Regions from separate parts of the Thalassolituus sp. UBA3500 genome, predicted to be linked through region 1. Evidence: predicted binding sites of a transcription regulator. Region 1 holds the regulator's gene; each other region holds the start of a gene.
What was found. Region 1 encodes sigma-54, which starts transcription at its own class of promoters, with help from an activator protein. Its sites were predicted from a motif close to TGGCACNNNNNTTGCTNT; they were not measured.
Positions count from the first base shown of each region.

Region 2: a site for sigma-54 is predicted at 2,061-2,078, ahead of B2R29_RS03370 (motility associated factor glycosyltransferase family protein). Genes of this name have one in related genera too.
Region 3: a site for sigma-54 is predicted at 1,959-1,976, ahead of B2R29_RS09390 (ammonium transporter). Genes of this name have one in related genera too.
Region 4: a site for sigma-54 is predicted at 1,955-1,972, ahead of B2R29_RS10355 (nitrate reductase). Genes of this name have one in related genera too.

Region 1 is NZ_DFQB01000059.1:19,400-24,047, reverse strand. Features, by position in the region: gene lptB (LPS export ABC transporter ATP-binding protein) at 1-675, shown strand, start outside; gene B2R29_RS14530 (RNA polymerase factor sigma-54) at 820-2,382, shown strand; gene hpf (ribosome hibernation-promoting factor, HPF/YfiA family) at 2,447-2,749, shown strand; gene ptsN (PTS IIA-like nitrogen regulatory protein PtsN) at 2,753-3,211, shown strand; gene rapZ (RNase adapter RapZ) at 3,229-4,104, shown strand; gene B2R29_RS14510 (HPr family phosphocarrier protein) at 4,117-4,386, shown strand; gene mgtE (magnesium transporter) at 4,516-4,648, shown strand, end outside.
Region 2 is NZ_DFQB01000013.1:2,002-6,649, forward strand. Features, by position in the region: gene B2R29_RS03370 (motility associated factor glycosyltransferase family protein) at 1-2,033, opposite strand, end outside; gene B2R29_RS03375 (flagellin) at 2,369-4,648, shown strand, end outside.
Region 3 is NZ_DFQB01000036.1:5,622-10,269, forward strand. Features, by position in the region: gene B2R29_RS09380 (ABC transporter permease) at 1-551, shown strand, start outside; gene B2R29_RS09385 (ABC transporter permease) at 564-1,763, shown strand; gene B2R29_RS09390 (ammonium transporter) at 2,018-3,304, shown strand; gene B2R29_RS09395 (hypothetical protein) at 3,307-4,038, shown strand; gene B2R29_RS09400 (metallophosphoesterase) at 4,135-4,648, opposite strand, start outside.
Region 4 is NZ_DFQB01000042.1:21,682-26,329, forward strand. Features, by position in the region: gene nirB (nitrite reductase large subunit NirB) at 1-1,523, opposite strand, end outside; gene B2R29_RS10355 (nitrate reductase) at 2,152-4,648, shown strand, end outside.

The DNA of each region.
Region 1 (4,648 bases):
GTCGTTAAAGATGTGTCTATCCGCGTAGAAAGCGGTCAGATCGTTGGTTTGCTGGGCCCCAATGGCGCAGGTAAAACAACCTGTTTTTACATGATCGTTAATCTGGTGCAGGCTGATCGTGGACGCATCATGATCGATGATGAAGACATCAGCCACCTGCCGATGCATGGCCGCGCCCGCAAGGGCATAGGCTATCTGCCACAGGAAGCCTCTATTTTCCGCAAACTCAGCGTTGCCGACAACATCATGGCAATCCTTGAGACCCGCAACGACCTGAATCGACAGCAGCGCAATGAGCAACTGGAGCAGCTGCTGAACGAGTTCCATATTCAGCACATTCGCGACAGCGCGGGTATGGCACTGTCCGGCGGTGAACGCCGCCGCGTCGAGATAGCTCGGGCACTGGCTGCCGAGCCCTCATTCATTCTGCTCGACGAGCCATTCGCCGGGGTCGACCCGATCTCAGTGTCTGACATTATGGATATCATCCGACAGCTAAAAGCCCGGGGCATCGGCGTTCTCATTACTGACCACAACGTGCGTGAAACCCTCGCAATTTGCGAGAAAGCCTTTATCGTTGGAGGCGGGCATATCATCGCCGAAGGCACCGCTGAAGATGTGCTGGCGAACGAACAGGTACGCGAAGTCTACCTCGGCGACGACTTCCGTCTTTGAAACTCAGACCGATGTCACGTACTGTAGAGTTATCTATTTACTCTGGTAAGCAAAATAGGTTCCATACACAAGGACTTTGCCTATAATGCTAAGTACATCAAACAAAAAGATGGTTCGATTTTCAGGTCGTAAATACCGAGTTATATGAAGACATCCCTTCAGATTAAGATGGGCCAGCAGCTGACGATGACGCCCCAGCTGCAACAGGCCATCCGCCTCCTCCAGTTATCCACACTGGACCTGCAACAGGAAATTCAGGAAGCGCTGGATTCTAACCCGATGCTGGAAAGCGAAGAGTTTGATGACAACAGCGACTCCGGCAACGACTCCGGCAACGAGTCCGATAACGATTCCCGCAATTCTGATTCAGACAACAACGACAGAGACAGCCGAGAAGCCTCCTCTGACAATCAGGATTACGACAACTCATACGAAGATAACTCCTACGACGACCAGAGTGGACAGGAGTCTCTCGACGAGCAATGGTCGAGCGAAAAACTGCCTGATGACCTCCCGGTAGACAGCCAGTGGGAAGATACCTATCAGGTGAGTGCTGGCGTTGCCTCCAGCTCCGGCCCCGCTGACGAAGACTTCGACTACGACTCGCGCTATGCAACCAGCGACAACCTGCAGGACCACCTGCTCTGGCAGCTCAACCTGACGCCCATGTCAGACGCTGACCGCGAAGTCGCTACCATGCTGATCGATGGCGTAGACGACGATGGGTATCTGCACACCACCGTTGAAGACGTCATTGAAGCGATGGACCCATCGCTGGAAATCGAAGAAGAAGAAGTTATGGCGGTTCTGCATCGCCTTCAGCAGTTTGATCCGGCGGGTGTTTTCTGCCGCGACCTGCGCGAATGCCTGCTTCTGCAACTGCATCAACTGCCTCAGGGCACCCCCTGGCTCACCGAAGCGCAGCTGATCATACGTGATCACATTGACCTGCTCGGTAGTCGCGACTATCAGTCACTGATGCGCCGCACAAAATTGAAGGAAGATGACCTCAAGTCAGTCATGCGACTGATCAAAGAGCTTAACCCGAAGCCGGGTGCAGGCATTGCCTCAGAAGAATCCGAGTACGTTATTCCAGACGTCATCGTCCGCCAGATCAGAGACGAGTGGCGTGTTGAGCTGAATCCAGAGATTGCGCCCAAGCTGCGGGTGAATGCCGACTACGCATCACTGATTCGCCGCTCAGACAGCAGTGCTGACAATACCTTCCTCAAAGATCACCTGCAGGAAGCACGCTGGTTTATTAAAAGTCTGCAAAGTCGCAATGACACTCTGCTCAAAGTCGCAACCAAAATTGTTGAATTCCAGATAGACTTCTTTGAAGAAGGTGATGAAGGCATGAAGCCACTTGTGCTCCATGACATCGCCGAAGCCGTAGGTATGCATGAGTCGACGATCTCTCGGGTAACCACCCAGAAATACATGCATACCCCACGTGGGATTTTTGAGCTTAAATACTTTTTCTCCAGCCACGTCAGCACCGACAGCGGCGGAGAGTGTTCATCGACGGCTATCCGGGCGATGATCAAGAAACTGATCGCGGACGAAAACACGCGTAAGCCACTCAGTGACAACAAGATAGCAACGATGCTCGGTGAAAAGGGCATCAAAGTGGCACGGCGCACGGTAGCGAAATACCGCGAGGCTATGCTGATACCACCATCGAATGAACGTAAGCAGTTGATTTAGAGTCTGTTATATCAATGTGAACAGATTCTGATTCACCTACCGCCAGCGACACAGGAGACTTGGCATGCAAATCAATATCAGTGGTCATCATGTAGAAGTAACGGAAGCGATGCAGGCGCACGTTGAAGATAAAATGTCGAAGCTTACGCGCCATAGCGACAGCATCACCACAGGTCAGATCACGTTGACCGTCGTTAAAGATCGCCAGACGGCCGAAGGGACGATACACATCACAGGTCACGACCTGCACGCGAAAGCAGAAAACGAAGACATGTACACCGCCATTGATCAGATGGTCGACAAACTGGACCGTCAGGTTCTTAAGCACAAAGAGAAGCAGGTCGCGCGCCAACACGGTCAAGGCTGAAGCATGTCTTTGAGTATTGAGGATATCCTCACACCGGAACGGTCCGTCATTGACGTGACCGTTTCCAGTAAGAAAAAACTGTTAGAACAACTTTCATCTCTGGTTGCTGAAGAAATCGGCGATGCCTCCGCAGACGATATCTACGAACGCCTGTTAGCACGCGAGCGCATGGGAAGCACAGGGATAGGAGAAGGTATTGCCATCCCGCACTGCCGGTTGTTGCAGTGCCAGAAAGCGCTGGGCGTTCTTCTGAGATTAAATACCCCGATAGACTATGATTCTATCGATGGTAATCCGGTCGACCTCGTATTTGCTTTGTTAGTCCCCGAGGAAGCAACCGACGAACACCTTCAGATACTGGCGACACTCGCCAGTAACTTTAATCAGGCGGAATATCGCGAAGCTTTGCGCAACGCGCCAGACGCCAAACGTCTTTTCCAGCGAGCGATCGCAGAGCGGTAGTAATCACGGAGTCGAATATGCGCCTGGTAGTCATCAGCGGAAGATCAGGATCGGGGAAGTCGAGTGCGCTGCACGTGCTCGAAGATCTTGGATTCTATTGCATCGACAACCTGCCCATCGGGCTACTGCCTGCCCTTGCCAGTCAGGCTGACGCCAATGACAAGCTGACCCGGGTTGCGGTCAGTATTGATGCTCGCAATCTCTCGGCCACAGAAGAGCCGATAGAGAAGCTACTGCTCGACCTGCCTAATGATCACTATCAGCTTGATGTGGTTTATCTCGACGCCTCTGAAAAAGTTCTGCTACAGCGATTCAGTGCGACACGACGCAAGCACCCGCTGACAACCCACGAGCTGTCACTGGCAGAAGCCATCGATCAGGAGAAAGACCTCCTTGATCCGCTCGCCAACATGGCGGATCTGACATTAGATACAACGCACATGTCAGTTCACGAGTTGCGCAGCATGATTCGCCTGCGGGTTGCAGACCGCCCCAACGGTGAAATGTCGATATTATTTGAATCGTTCGGATTTAAGCATGGTATCCCCACCGACGCAGACTACGTGTTCGATGTGCGCCATCTGCCCAATCCGTACTGGAGTGAAGACCTGCGCAAGCTCACAGGCCTCGACAGCGAAGTACAATTATTCCTGAACAGCTATGACGTCGTCGGTGAAATGCGAAAATCGATCAGCGATTTTCTGGGGCAATGGACTGACCGTCTGATCGAAGCTAACCGCAGCTATATGACGATCGCCATTGGTTGCACCGGCGGTCAGCACAGATCCGTTTATCTGGCTGAGCAACTCGCCACCGAATACCGAATGAAATACCCGAACGTCCAGGTGCGTCATCGTGAACTCGCACGAGCAGCGAACCTGCCTACTCCATAATCCGGACACCGTATGATCCAGAAAAACGTTCTTATAATAAATAAACTCGGCCTGCATGCCCGCGCAGCGGCCAAACTGGTATCTACTGCGTCAGCATTCTCCAGCCAGCTTAAGATTGGCCAGGACGGGCGTATGGTCGACTGCAAAAGCATTATGTCCGTCATGATGCTGGCTGCCAGCAAAGGCACTGAACTGATTCTGACGGCCGAAGGCAGCGATGAAGAAGCTGCGGTCGACGCCATCACCGACCTCATTGAGCGGCGCTTCGACGAAGAAGAATAGCCCTCCGGGAAATTTAGCGATAATCCCCGCGAAAACAGCTGATTAGGCCCAAAACTGCGAGTACTTTCGTGGTATCAATCCGGCAATCAGGCTAGAATCAGTAAACCCGTTTTACTCCGGATTCCGGCCATGGCTCAGCACACAGAAAAGGCAAAAGCAAAACTCCACAGCCTTAATGCTGCCCTGGAAAGTGGTGCCCTGAATAAAGTACAGCGCATCCTGAACTCTGGCCTGGCACCCGCCGATATTGCTCACCTGATCG
Region 2 (4,648 bases), on a different contig from region 1:
TCGTTAGAAACGATATCGTTGCGAACCCATGGGTCTGCAGTATCCGGGTATTGCTTAGACGTAATACTGTCGTAATGAGACGGTAGATCTTCAAGAAATTTCCCAAAGTTACTCTTCCATTCAGTAATAAATTTATCCCGGCTGGCTTTATTTTCTATCGAAAGTGAGTGAGCACACCCGATATTCAGGTAATGCCATATTGAACCGCGTATGAAGTATGCGGTCAGGCCATACTTAGGGAAGACCTGTTGCAGTAGATTCAGGTTGATCGTGTGGCACACACGAAATACGTCTTCAGGTTCGGTCGATTTCAGAGAATTTAAGCACACACTGAATGAGCGGCTGATTTCTTTCAGGAAAGCACCGAGCTCGTCGATTTTCTCGCGCATCTGCTTCTGTGTGAAGGGTGTACCTTTGAGTGCCTTCAGAAATTCGGTTGAAGCGATGTCTTCACGTGTAGCGAAGAAGTCATCTACGGCATCCGGTGTAAGATATTCAGTGTTGGCGATCTTTGCGCCTTCTGAACATGCGTAGCTTTGTGTTTGCTGGTGCAGTGTGCGGTGCTTTGTCAGTTGTTCAATACTCATCCTTGAGGTGTTGTACATTGGAAAAGTGTACATAGGGTCGCCATGAACTGATTCGGTTTCGACCAATTTCTCCAGATTACGTTTAACCCCTTCTTTGATGGAGTCACTCATTTTATCGCTGAAGTAGATGCTGTTCTTCGAGTGATGCTGATTCTTCTCCGGGAAGCCGAAGTCCATGCCGTACAGGAAGACGCTTTTAAGTTGAAGGTGAGTTGCTACGGCCACGCCGGTGTTGGTGCAGGTTGGCGTCGCTCTGTGTACGATTTCTTCCTGGCTGCCGAACATATTTCCCAGCGCCGTTGAGTCTTTCAGAAAGTAGTAACCGTGTCTGAATAAGCTAAATACCTGGGGAGGCAGCTGTAGGGCGCCAACCAGCAACGTATTTTCAAAGAATTCTGGATGCTCGATTTTTGAAAGATGATCGTACGTCAACATGTGCGATTCAATTTCAACGTGTATATCGGGCATGAGTCCGGCAGCAATAATGCTGTGTACCGATGTTCCGCACGAGATCAGTAACATCTTATTGCGATGGCGCTTAATTTCTTCAACCCGCATATCAAAGGATGGTCCACCGCCGACGATAACCGCTGGTAGAGTGGTATCTATCTGGTCGTAAGACATAGGTGGCACGCCTGCGCCAATATTATGCAGAGCATTGTTAAGCTGATTTATTTCATCGTCATAGTAGCCCCACTGATTCAGGAAGAAGTGCATATCCCCCTGTATACGTTTGACTATGGGGTTATAGGGCGCACTGCTTATGTGATTATAAAAGAGAGCGCACAGCGGGAAGCTCGGGCCGTAGTTGATCAGTAGGTTCCAGAGTGCGGGAGAAGACACCTCCGGTGGAGCGACTCCGCCGTTGGCGACGAGTATGTCGATCTTATTGCCTTTCCTTTCAAACTCGCGGAATAGATCTTCCCAGTCAGTGACATAGAGGCTGGCGAAGAAGTACTCAGGATCTGGCTCGAAAATGATGACGTTAAGAATTCGGTTTTCCCGGATCATTCTTTCGATATGGATACCCAGGCCACAGCCAAAGAATACGATCATGGGATAGAAATCGGGAATGGTGTAATTCTGGGTCAGGTCTGCATCGTCCGGGATCTGATCCGTCAGAGCGTGCATACGTTTAGAGAAGAAACGATGAAAGCCAATCTCCCCCGGACTGGGTGGCAGTATGGTGGCTATTGATTGTCCGGGGCCGAAGTTGTCTTTGTATGCGTCAACTTCTCTATCTGCAAAGGCATGCGCATCACCTTGATACAAACTTTGTTTGTCGTGCCAAAGATCGACGCTACCTGTATCGCCATCAATATTCAGCGTCAGTCTACTGAAGCTTTCCTGCAACGCAGTTTGATACAGAGCAGGGTGCTTCTTCTTAAAGTACGCCAGATTTTTGTCTTTCAGCGCCATAGCACCGGCGGCTCGTGGGTGTGTCATGCCATTTCTCCTTATTGAACAGAGAAAGTAGCAGAGATCATGCCACCTGAAGGGGGGAGCAGACTTGCAGGAAGAGCACAGAAAAACATTTCGTAACAAACTTTTTTAATGCCAGATTTGGTGAGTGTCAAAAATAATTTTCTATATATATCAGTGGGTTAGCAGGGGTGTTGCGAGGGTGTCAAAAGGGTGTCGCATATGCCCCTCACTTTGTTGAAAAAAACTTCTAAAGAACTCTACGGGGGCGCCGTTAAACCCTATGACAAAGTCAGGCGGAGCCGAAAAGCGTCGAAGGTGATGCCGGTTCCAATAGAAGTAGGTACAGGAGAAACACCATGCCTCAAATTATTAATACCAACATTGCCTCGCTGAACGCTCAGCGTAACCTGGACAAATCCCAGTCGGCGAACCAGCAGGCCTTGCAGCGCCTGTCTTCTGGTCTCCGAATCAACAGCGCGAAAGACGACGCTGCTGGTCTGGCGATTTCTACCCGTTTCACTTCTCAGATCAAAGGTCTGGATGTAGCCGTACGTAACGCCGGTGACGGTATTGCTCTGGCACAGACTGCTGAAGGTGCACTGGGTTCTATTAACGAATCTCTGCAGCGTATTCGTGAGCTGGCGGTTCAGTCTGCTAACGCCACTAACTCTGACGTTGACCGTGAAGCTCTCCAGGCTGAGGTTGATCAGCTGGTTTCTGAGATTTCGCGTACTGCAGAAGAAACTGACTTCAACGGTCGTAAACTGTTGGACGGTTCTTTCTCTGCAACCTTCCAGGTTGGCGCTAACGCTGGTCAGACGGTTGATATCTCTATCGGTGAGCTGACTGCTGACAAGCTGGGTTCTTCTTCTCAGTCAGGTCTTTCAGCGCGTGGTACTGACAACGCTCTGGAAAACGGCGACCTGGTTCTTAACGGTGTTGCGATTGCCGCTTCCCGTGCAGAAGACGACACTTCTTCTGTCTCTAACAATGTCGCTTCTGCGATTTCTAAAGCAGCAGCGATTAACCGTTACAGCGACGAAACTGGCGTTACCGCTCAGGTAAATGAAAACGTTGCTGGTGGTAGTGAGATGAGCGGCACCGCGGGTTCCGGTACTTTCACTTTGAACGGCGTAGACATTTCTTTCTCTACAACGACCGATACGGCGCAATCCCGTGCAGCGATCACGCAGGCAATCAACGCGGTTGCTGAACAGACTGGTGTTCGTGCGGTTGATACTGAAAACGGTTCGACGGGTGTAAACCTGGTTGCTGAAGACGGCCGGAACATCACTCTGAGCTTCGATACCACTGAACTGACTGGCCTTGACCAGGATACCTTTGCTGCGGCAACCGGTCTGTCTGGCGGTGCGACGCTGCAGTCTGGTACCACATACAGCAACACCTACGAAGGTGGTTACACTCTGATTGCTGACGGCGACCAGAAAACCATTGAAGTATCTGGTGGTAACGGCACTGGCCGTGGCGACCTGGCAAACGCGGGTCTGACTGCGGGTACATACGACCGAGCTGAAGCAGTCTCTGTGTCTTCTAAAGTGGCTGACACTACCTCTGCCTCTACTGTGGGCGGCGGTTCGCTGGCGAACACTCTGCAGCGTGCTGACTCCGGCGGTACCTTCATTTCGCAAACCACTGGTTCTGTGACAACTACCGTAACGACTACGGCAACTGCAGCACAGATCACCGACAGTGGTGCATCTCTGACGATTGTTCAGGGTACAACTGCGGTTACTTACTCGAATGCGGGTAACCAGGACATCGCTGCATATGCAGATGCTGCTGAGACTGCGGCAACGACTGCGGGTATCGATGTTAACTTCTACGAGCAGGGCACCATGACGCTTTCGGGTCTGGATGCGGGTGACTCGTTTGACATCGGTGGCGTGACTGTAAACGTTTCTGGTACTTCTGCGATTCTCCGTGCGGAAAGCGTGGTTGATCAGCTGAACGCTGGTAACTTTGCTGCGGACCTGGGCGCAACAGGTTTCCTCAATGCTGAACTGGACGGTACTGGCGGTGATGTGACCTTCACATTCCGCAACGAAACTGCCACCCAGCTGACTGCCGATCGTACGACTGCAGGTGCAGTAACCATCGACGGTACTACGATCTCAACAGGCGCAAATGGGACCATTCTGACTGGTGAGCTGGCCTTCGCATCAACGTCTGCAACTGGTGAAGCGGTTGACGTAACTCTGACTGACGCTGGTACTGAACTGCTGGGTGCAGCGGGTACTGTGACGGATAGTTCTTCTGCTGGTGATGTACTGACAACTACCGCTGAAACGAACCTTTCTGTGAGTGTTGGCGGTGTTGATGCATCACCTGCTGCGCCTCTGCAGGCAGGCTCAACGGTTGCAGAACTGGCAAGCACCATTAACGGTGTGAGCGGTGTCAGCGCCTACGAAGAGATTAACCTGACCATTACAGACTCGGCTCTTGAATCTGGTGAGCAGCTGCGCTTCTCGGCGGGTGGTACTGATATCGATGTAACGGCTACTCCAGACAGCGATGGTAACTTCACGCTGCAAGGTCTGGCTGATGACATCAACGGTACTGACTTCTCTACAGCCAATATGGATGTATCAGCAACTTACGACGCAGACAGCGGCGAA
Region 3 (4,648 bases), on a different contig from region 1:
TCCGCGTGATGATTCAGATTGAGAACATTGATGCGGTTCCGGCGATGACGACCGCCGTTGAGCAACAGATGACGCTGCGCCATGACGGCCAACTGGATATTACGATTGTTACGCCCGACAGCCTGCTCAGCGCCTTCAATAATGTACTGTTAGTCATGACCTTTGCTGTCGCCGGTATCGCTGCTATCAGCCTGTTAGTCGCTGGTGTGTTAATCATGAATATGACACTCATCGGCGTAGCTCAGCGCCGCGCTGAAATTGGCTTATTAAAAGCACTAGGGGCGTCATCAAAAGAGGTCCGCTTATTGTTTATTACCGAAGCCACCTTACTCGCCACCAGCGGCGCGGTGCTCGGTATGCTGATCGCGGAGGTGATTCTATTAGGGCTTCGAGTAAAATTTCCTGAAGTACCTTTTGCCACCCCTGTCTGGGCGAGTGCATCGGCGATTGGTATTTCTGCGGTCGCCGGTGTTCTGTTCTCATGGATACCGGCCCAGAAAGCCGCAAAATTACCGCCAGTATTGGCGCTTCAGGCTCAGGCCGGAAAATAGGAGGCGTGCCTTATGATCAGACCTGACGATTGGCTACGCCTTGCAACCTCACCCGTTACCAGCCAACCGGGTAAGAGCGTCTTAACCGCACTGGGCATTGCAATTGGTATTGCCGCAGTGACCCTTCTGACGACACTTGGCCACGGTGTACGCCAGTACGTGCTCGACAGTTTTTCGCAATTTGGCACACGCATTATTGCAATTACCCCAGGTCACAGTGAGACCGCAGGACTGGCCGGAGGATTAATAAGCTCAGTCCGGTTATTAACGCTCGACGATGCCGAAGCCTTATCAAGAATTACCGGTAGCGAATGGGTCGTATCGAATGTTCAGGGCTCAGGGCCAGTGCGCTACGGTGAACGTGTTCGCAGCACTGAAATTCTCGGTACAACCTCTGACTTTAATCAGGCCTGGGACTTCCCACTGGCAATGGGGAAGTTTTTACCGAACGCCGACGGTAATAGCCCTGCGGTCGCGGTCATTGGCGATACGTTATATCGGGAGTTATTCCGCAGTGAAAACCCTCTCGGAAAATTTATCCGGATTGGCGGCCAACGCTATCGTGTGATTGGTGTAATGCAACCGAAAGGCTCAACTCTTGGGTTTGATCTCGACGATATGGCGTATATTCCTGCCGACCGCGCCCTTACCCTGTTTAACCGCGAAGGTTTAATGGAAGTCGATGTGGTGTTCTCAGAAGGCACGACCTCTGCGCAAATGCAGGAGCGCATTAAAAGCGTGATGATGAAACGCCACGGCCAGGAAGATTTCACCCTCACCAGCCAGGACGAAATGCTCAGCAGCATGAATCGCATTCTCAGTATCCTGACCATGGGCGTTGCCGCACTGGGTGGTATTTCTTTGTTGGTTGGTGGCGTTGGTATTTTTACCATTATGACCACCAACCTGACGGAACGCACAGCCGAGATCGGTTTGCTGCGTGCGATTGGTTGCCCACGCCGTCAGCTACTCAGCCTGTTTTTAGGCGAAGCAGTCATGCTTTCATTATTCGGCGCCTTTATCGGCATCGTTATTACTGCCGTTGTAGTTGCCCTTCTGAGCGTTTTAGCACCTGCATTTCCGGTTCAGATTCAGTTTTCAACACTGGGACTGGCCATTGCAGTAGCGACGATCACTGGCCTTATTTCCGGCATTTGGCCCGCCTATAAATCATCACGGCTGAGCCCTATTGAGGCTTTACGGGGGGAGTAACTTTCCTTGCCCTAAACCCAGTCATCACGCTTTTCTTTGGTGCGACAGTGCGCCCCAAAACCGACCATACTCGCACCATCATGGTTAGCCCAGTTGTTTTTATTCATTCCGGTATATTTTTCACAAGCTGTTCAAGGCCCGCCGCAGCTGCATCGCGACAGATAACCCGCCCTTAATTACAAAGTTATAAATAGATGGCATGACACTTGCCAATCAAGCAGGAGAAACTTTATAAGAAACATAGGCTTAGCTATATGTACATTCTCCCAGCGATACTCCTGTCGCTTACTCTGATCCCCGGAATCGCTCACGCCGATACCGGAACAACCAGCATGGATATCGTCTGGATTCTGTTTTCTGCCACACTTGTCTTTTTTATGCAGGCCGGTTTTGCCTTGCTTGAAAGTGGCATGTCTCGCGCAAAAAATGCCATTAACGTGATGATGAAAAACTACATCGATGTCTGTATCGGTAGTCTATTATTCTGGGCCATTGGCTTCGGTATTATGTTTGGCAACAACCCAACGGGCTTCTTTGGCACCACGGCATTCGGCTTATCTGAAGGCAGTAACTGGGACTTTACTTTCTTGTTATTCCAGACCATGTTCGCTGCGACCGCTGTCACTATCTGCAGTGGTGCCATGGCCGAACGCACTCGCTATACCGCCTATTTATTATCTGCGGCGGCCATCGTCACCTTTATTTATCCTGTGTTTGGCAGTTGGGCCTGGGGCGGAAGTTACGGCGGTCAGGGCTGGCTTGCCGAACTGGGCTTTATTGATTTTGCTGGCTCTACCGTTGTGCACTCTTTGGGCGCATGGTGTGCACTTGCTGGGGTCATCGCCGTAGGCGCACGTACTGGTCGCTTTGATAATTCAGGCAACACGCGAAATATTCCTGGCCACAATTTATCTCTCGTAGCTTTGGGTGGCTTTATTCTTTGGTTCGGCTGGTTTGGCTTTAATGGTGGCAGCGCGTTGTCAGCTTCAGAGAATATTGGTGGCATCATTCTTAACACTCACCTTTCGGCGGCGGCCGGTGCGGGCGGTGCAATTTTACTGTCGGCCCTGTTACAACGCCCGATTCTTTTAACCACTACCGTTAACGGTAGCCTCGCAGGCCTTGTAGGCATCACCGCCGGCTGTGCCACGATGGAACCGCCATTCGCCATCGTCACAGGCGCTGTCAGTGGTGTGATTGCAACTCTGGGTCAGGACCTGATGCTTCGTTGGAAACTCGACGATGTTGTTTCAGCAATTCCCGTGCATGGTTTCGCCGGTGCCTGGGGCACGATTGCCGCGGGGCTCTTTTTCGCTGGCGACATGTTCGATACTCAGCGTGTTGCGACTCAGGCCATTGGTGTCATCACTGCCTTCCTCTGGGCCTTCCCGCTGTCGCTGCTGGTGTTCACGCTGATTCGCTTTATGATCGGCCTACGTTCTTCGAAGGAACACGAGCAGATGGGCCTCGATTGTACCGAGCACAATGAAGTCGGTTATCCAGAGTTCCAGCGAAACATCACATTCCGTCAGGAGCCATAAGCATGAGCCCTGATATTAAACGTCGCATCGTGTTTACGATTTTGTCGGACTATATTGCTGGCGAAGAACTTCGCCAGGTTATGATCCTATGGCAAGCGGAATTTTCTGAACGCTCGCGTTATGAACTGAATCAGTTCCTGGGCGCGTGCCGGGATGTTCCGGGTATTCAGCAGAATCGCCTTGAGATTCTCAGTCGTCTGGTGCGCATGGTCATGGCTGCTAACGAATCTGATCTGAAGCCTGACCCCATCAACTGGATGAATTCAGCAGACGATGCAGAAACTTCGTTTACGCCTTCTGAGCCGCTCACCAAAGAAGAATTCAGTCGGCCTCAGCAGGCAGCCTCCCGGCTTTCGCAGCCTCAAAAGACCTCAGAGACTGCACCGCAAAACAGTTTGGTCGCTGAAGTGGTTAATATGTTGTTCAGCCGCCTGCGCTCGGATCAGATTCGCACGATTAAATCGTATGTGCTCAGCGCCGCTCAGAAGAAAAAACTCCAGCCTGCGGCTGTGGCTATGTTTGAACAGCCAGACATTTCGGTTTCTGCCGTTCATACCCCACTCGAAATCATGGATGCACGTAAGCTGATTAACTTCACTTACATCGGTTGCTGCGAGGCAATTGGCCCGGTAGATGCCGACTTGTTGCTTAGTAAAGCCGTGCGCGAAGTCGGTGAAAAATATCGAGGTAATGAGCCTTACGCGAACTGCCTGAATCAACTACTGGGGCGCTGATGAGTGCGTAGGCTGAGTGAAGATTAAAAAAGCCACTGACAGAACGTCAGTGGCTTTTTTATTGAAACACACCGGGTATCGCTTTAATCAGACTCTTCAGTCGCGCGTCATCTGATAGCTATGCGCCAGAGCATGTTCTCCCGATACTTCATCAACGGTATATACACGCACCGTCAGTTGATTGCCTTCAATGTGCAGATGCATAAAACCTAATACATCGCCCTGCTGAAATTCGGCCGGGTTACGATTCACGTCATCAAGTGGGCGTTGTTTAGCACCTGCCCCCGATACGATCTGAGTCATACCCTCACAGCGTTCTAGCGGCGGAAGTATCTGCAGATCATGATCATGCCCCGAGATCATCAGATCAAAATCACCGCATAGATTGTCGCCTACGAAATCATAAAAAGCGTATCCGAAAGCAGGAACACCATCGTACCAGCCTGCGTTACCGTGACGGCCATTTGAAATATACGGGTGATGGGAAAACGCAATTTTCCAGGGTGTCGTCGCAGATTCTTTTTCAGCTTCGATCCACTCTTCCTGAACCCGATAGTATTTAAACTGACGGTATTTAGGATCAAGATCAGACACAGCCGCCAGCGGATTA
Region 4 (4,648 bases), on a different contig from region 1:
ACGCGAACAATATCAGCGAGTTCAGCACGGGTATAAGCGAAGTGCTCACAGAGATCATTATTTACTTCAACGCCAAGGGCTGCGAGTTCAGAATCCATCACCTGCTTAGTCAAAGCAGCACAACCGCCACAGCCGGTAGTCGCCTTAGTCGCACCTTTTATGTCGCCCATGGTGCAGCAACCACCCTGCACTGCCGAAGCAATATCCCCCTTCGACACGTCATAACATGAACAGATCTGAGCCGTGTCGGGTAATGCAGTTACCCCCAGGCCTGCAGGCGCTTCGTCACCCAGTGCTGGCAGAATAAGTGCAGCTGGATTACCCGGGATATCCATATCGTTAAGCATGAGTTGCAGCAAAGTACCGTAGGATTCAGTTTCACCCACCAGCACGGCGCCAAGCAGTTTTTTACCGTCGGCAGAAACAATAAGTCGCTTGTAGACTTCTTCGATGTCGTCACTGAATACAAACGACTGAGAACCCGCCGTATGGCCATGCGCATCACCTATCGATGCGACATCCACGCCCAGCAGCTTAAGCTTGGTGCTCATATCAGCACCCTTAAAAGCAAGTTCCGGGGTTTTCAGATTTACCAGGGTGTCTGTGATGTGAGCCGCTGTGACTTTTGCCATCTGGTAGCCCGGTGCGACCAGACCGAAAATTTTACTGTCCCAGAGCGCACATTCGCCAATTGCATAGATGTCTTCTTCTGAGGTCTGACAATAATCGTTAATGACAATACCGCCGCGTTCGCCGACGTCGATGCCGAACTGTCGCGCAAGTTCATCCTGAGGGCGAATACCTGCAGAGAACAGAATCATATCTGTTTCAAGGTGTGAGCCGTCGGCAAAGTTCATGCGATAGCGGCATTCTTCGCCAGCGACAATTTCTTTGGTGTTTTTTTCAGTGTGTACTGACACACCCAGAGATTCGATTTTATGTCGCAGCAGATTACCGCCGCCTTCATCGAGCTGCACGGCCATTAAGCGCGGAGCGAATTCAACAACGTGGGTATCAAGGCCGGCTTCTTTAAGTGCATTTGCTGCCTCGAGGCCAAGCAGACCGCCACCAACAACAACACCCGTTTTGGATACTTCAGCGGACGCAGAAATTGCTTCAAGATCTTCAATCGTACGATAAACAAGGCAGTGATCCTGATCCTTACCCGGAATCGGTGGAACAAATGGATAGGAACCCGTTGCCAGCACCAGTTTGTCGTATCCTTCTATACGCCCGGTTGAGGTCGTAATGGTTTTGTTGTCGGCGTCAATTTCGACAACTTTCTCATTCTTTAAATAGGTAATACCGGAATCGTCGTATTCAGATTCTGTGGTGAGTGCCAGGTCAGCGGCGGTCGCCCCTGAAAAGTATTTGCTCAGCTGTACGCGGTCGTACGCAAGGCGAGGTTCTTCGGAAAAGGTGATTAATTCGAATTCTGAGGCTTTCTCAGATTCGGCCATAGTGGCGAGGAAGTTGTGGCCAACCATACCGTTACCAACAACTATGATGCGCTTCTTACTCATGGCGATGACTCTCTCTTATTCAGACATTCTTCTTGTCTCCTTAAATAAGTGCATCGTTGCTCTACTTACCCGCTACGCCGTTGCAGCAAACAGTATCGAATAGGCTTTAGCAATATGAGTGCCAAAGCGGTATCCAGAACCGCCAGATGCAATGGCAGGCCGTCGCGTCTGGTTTTCAGCCTGCCTGTCGGTGGGCTGGGAGTATCAGAACCACAGAGAAAAAGTGATCAGACTCCACTTTTCGCACCAGAAGAGTGCTCATTACAGTCTTATTGCACCCCAAAAAGGCAAATAAGATACAAGGTCACCAGTGACTTACCGAATCAACTTCTGAAAACGGGCCGGCCGATTCTGCTCACATATCACCAGGCTCAGTTGCCACGGGCGTTGAGGCGGGTCTGAGTATGAATAAATGACTAGCATCTCAGAGTTGGCACTCTTTTTGTTTAGTCATTACTAAGACCTTGTGCATTGGCAGGGAGCCAGATTCAGCGGTCCAGACACCAACGTTGGTGTCGTCGTTTTGTGTTGTGTTTATGAGCATTGGCGCTCGCGGGTAACTCCGCGGGCGTTTTTTTTTGCTCACGAAAAGGCTTGAGAGTAGCAAGCCAACTATGTGGATAGCCCTATGAGTCATAAAAAGCTACAGGTTCAGACAACATGTCCATACTGCGGAGTAGGATGTGGTGTGGATATTTCTGTCGACGAGAAGGATATTGCGCCTGTCGCTGGAATGAAGTCGCACCCAGCAAATTTCGGGCGTCTGTGCGTTAAGGGATCTGCGCTGCACGATACTCTGGATCAAACCGACCGTTTGCTACACCCGACAATGAATGGCCAGGCAGCTGATTGGGATACCGCACTGAACCTGGTCGCCGATAAGATCCGCCAGGTAGTCTCTACCCATGGTCCGGAAGCGGTTGCGTTCTACGGGTCAGGCCAGCTTCTCACAGAAGATTATTACGTCGCCAACAAGTTGATGAAGGGCTTTATAGGCAGTGCGAATATGGATACCAATTCGCGTCTGTGTATGGCGTCGGCCGTAGCCTCTTATAAACGCTCTATCGGCAGTGATACCGTTCCGGGGTGTTACGAAGATCTCGAGCAGGCAGACCTTCTGGTCATCACTGGCAGTAATGCTGCCTGGGCTCATCCGATCCTGTTCCAGCGGATGGCTGCGGCGAAGAAAGCCCGCCCGGGTATGAAGGTTGTTGTGGTCGATCCACGAAAAACAGCGACCTGCGATATTGCAGACTTACACCTTCCGATAAAGCCAGGCAGTGACACCACTCTATTTAATGCTCTGCTGACCTACCTTCACCAGCAAAATGCTTTGGACACACACTTTATTGAACAGTGTTCAGAAAACATTGGCGAGGCACTTGTGGCGGCATCGAAGGCGGCGCAGGACTTTAGCGACCTCGCGGCTATTACCGACGTAAATCAGCAGGACCTCGAAACCTTCTTCGCCTGGTTCCGCGACACACCAAAGACAGTGACCTTTTACTCTCAGGGCGTTAATCAGAGTATTGATGGCACTGACAAAGCAAACAGTATTATCAACCTGCATCTTGCAACCGGTCGGATAGGCAAGCCTGGTGCCTGTCCGTTTTCAATTACGGGGCAACCCAATGCGATGGGCGGGCGAGAAGTTGGTGGGCTGGCAAATCAGCTGGCCGCCCATATGGATTTCTCGCCGGCCGACCGGGATCGTGTGCGGCGCTTCTGGCAATCACCACACATTGCAGAAAAACCGGGACTGAAGGCAGTCGATCTGTTCAACGAAGTAAAAAATGGAAAGATTAAATTCCTCTGGATTATGTCCACGACCCCACTGGTCAGCATGCCAGATGCTGACGATGTTAAAGAAGCCATGAAGCACTGCGAACTTGTCGTGGTATCTGATTGCATGGCTAATACTGATACCACCGCCGCTGCTCATGTGCTCTTGCCCGCAGCGAGCTGGGGAGAGAAAAACGGTACTGTCACAAATTCCGAGCGCCGTATATCTCGTCAACGAGGCTTCTTGCCCCCTCCGGGTGAAGCGCGCCCGGATTGGTGGATAATTACTCAAGTCGCCCGCCGCCTGGGATACGAAGAAGCATTCCCTTATGAACATCCGGCTGAAATTTTTGACGAACACGCACGCCTGTCAGCGTTTGAAAATAATGGCACACGCGACTTTGACCTCAGTGGCCTGACCAACATGAGCCGTGAACAATACGATGCACTGGCTCCTGTGCAATGGCCGGTCAACGACGCCTTCCCTGCCGGTCGTCCGCGTTTTTATGACGATGGATATTTCTATACCAGATCGGGCAAAGCGAAATTCATTCCTGTCGTTGCGAAATCACCAACGTCATCGGCGACCGGACTGACTATGAATACAGGTCGGGTAAGGGATCACTGGCATACAATGACCAGAACCGCAAAAGCGCCTGTACTTGCCCGACACATCGCAGAACCTTACGCGGATTTTCATCCTGAAGATGCGATGCGCTTAGGAGTAAGAGATAAAAAACTGGTCAGATTATGGAGCGAGCGTGGCGAGATTATCGTACGCGCTCAGGTTCGCAGCGATCTCGCTCAGCGCAAGGGAGAGATTTTTGTACCCATGCACTGGACAAATCGCTATGCCAGTAAGGCCCGGATGGGAGCACTGATCAACAAAGATAATGACCCGGTATCCGGACAACCCGCTCTGAAAATGACGGATGTTAACGCAGCGGTATTTTCAACCGAGTGGGAAGGATTTCTCCTGACCAGCAAAGACCTTGGTCACCTCGATACAGACTACTGGGTCTATAACGTCACTGACACGGGTCACATGTATGAAATCAGTGGGCAGAACGATCCGGTCGAATTTATCCGTTCGGTCAGGAACCAATTTGAATCCGATCATTGGGTCATGTTCAGCGACCCGACCAACCTGCACTATCGCCTGTGCCTGATTGAAAGAGACCAACTCAAGGCGGTTTTATTTATTCACAAAGACTACGACTTCAGTGGCCGACAGTGGCTAATCGATATTTTTGGACAGGAAGAGCTTTCCATCCACGACCGCCGGGCCATTCTGGCCGGACGCCCGCTTGGCAAAGTAGAAGATAAAGGCGCCATCGTGTGCT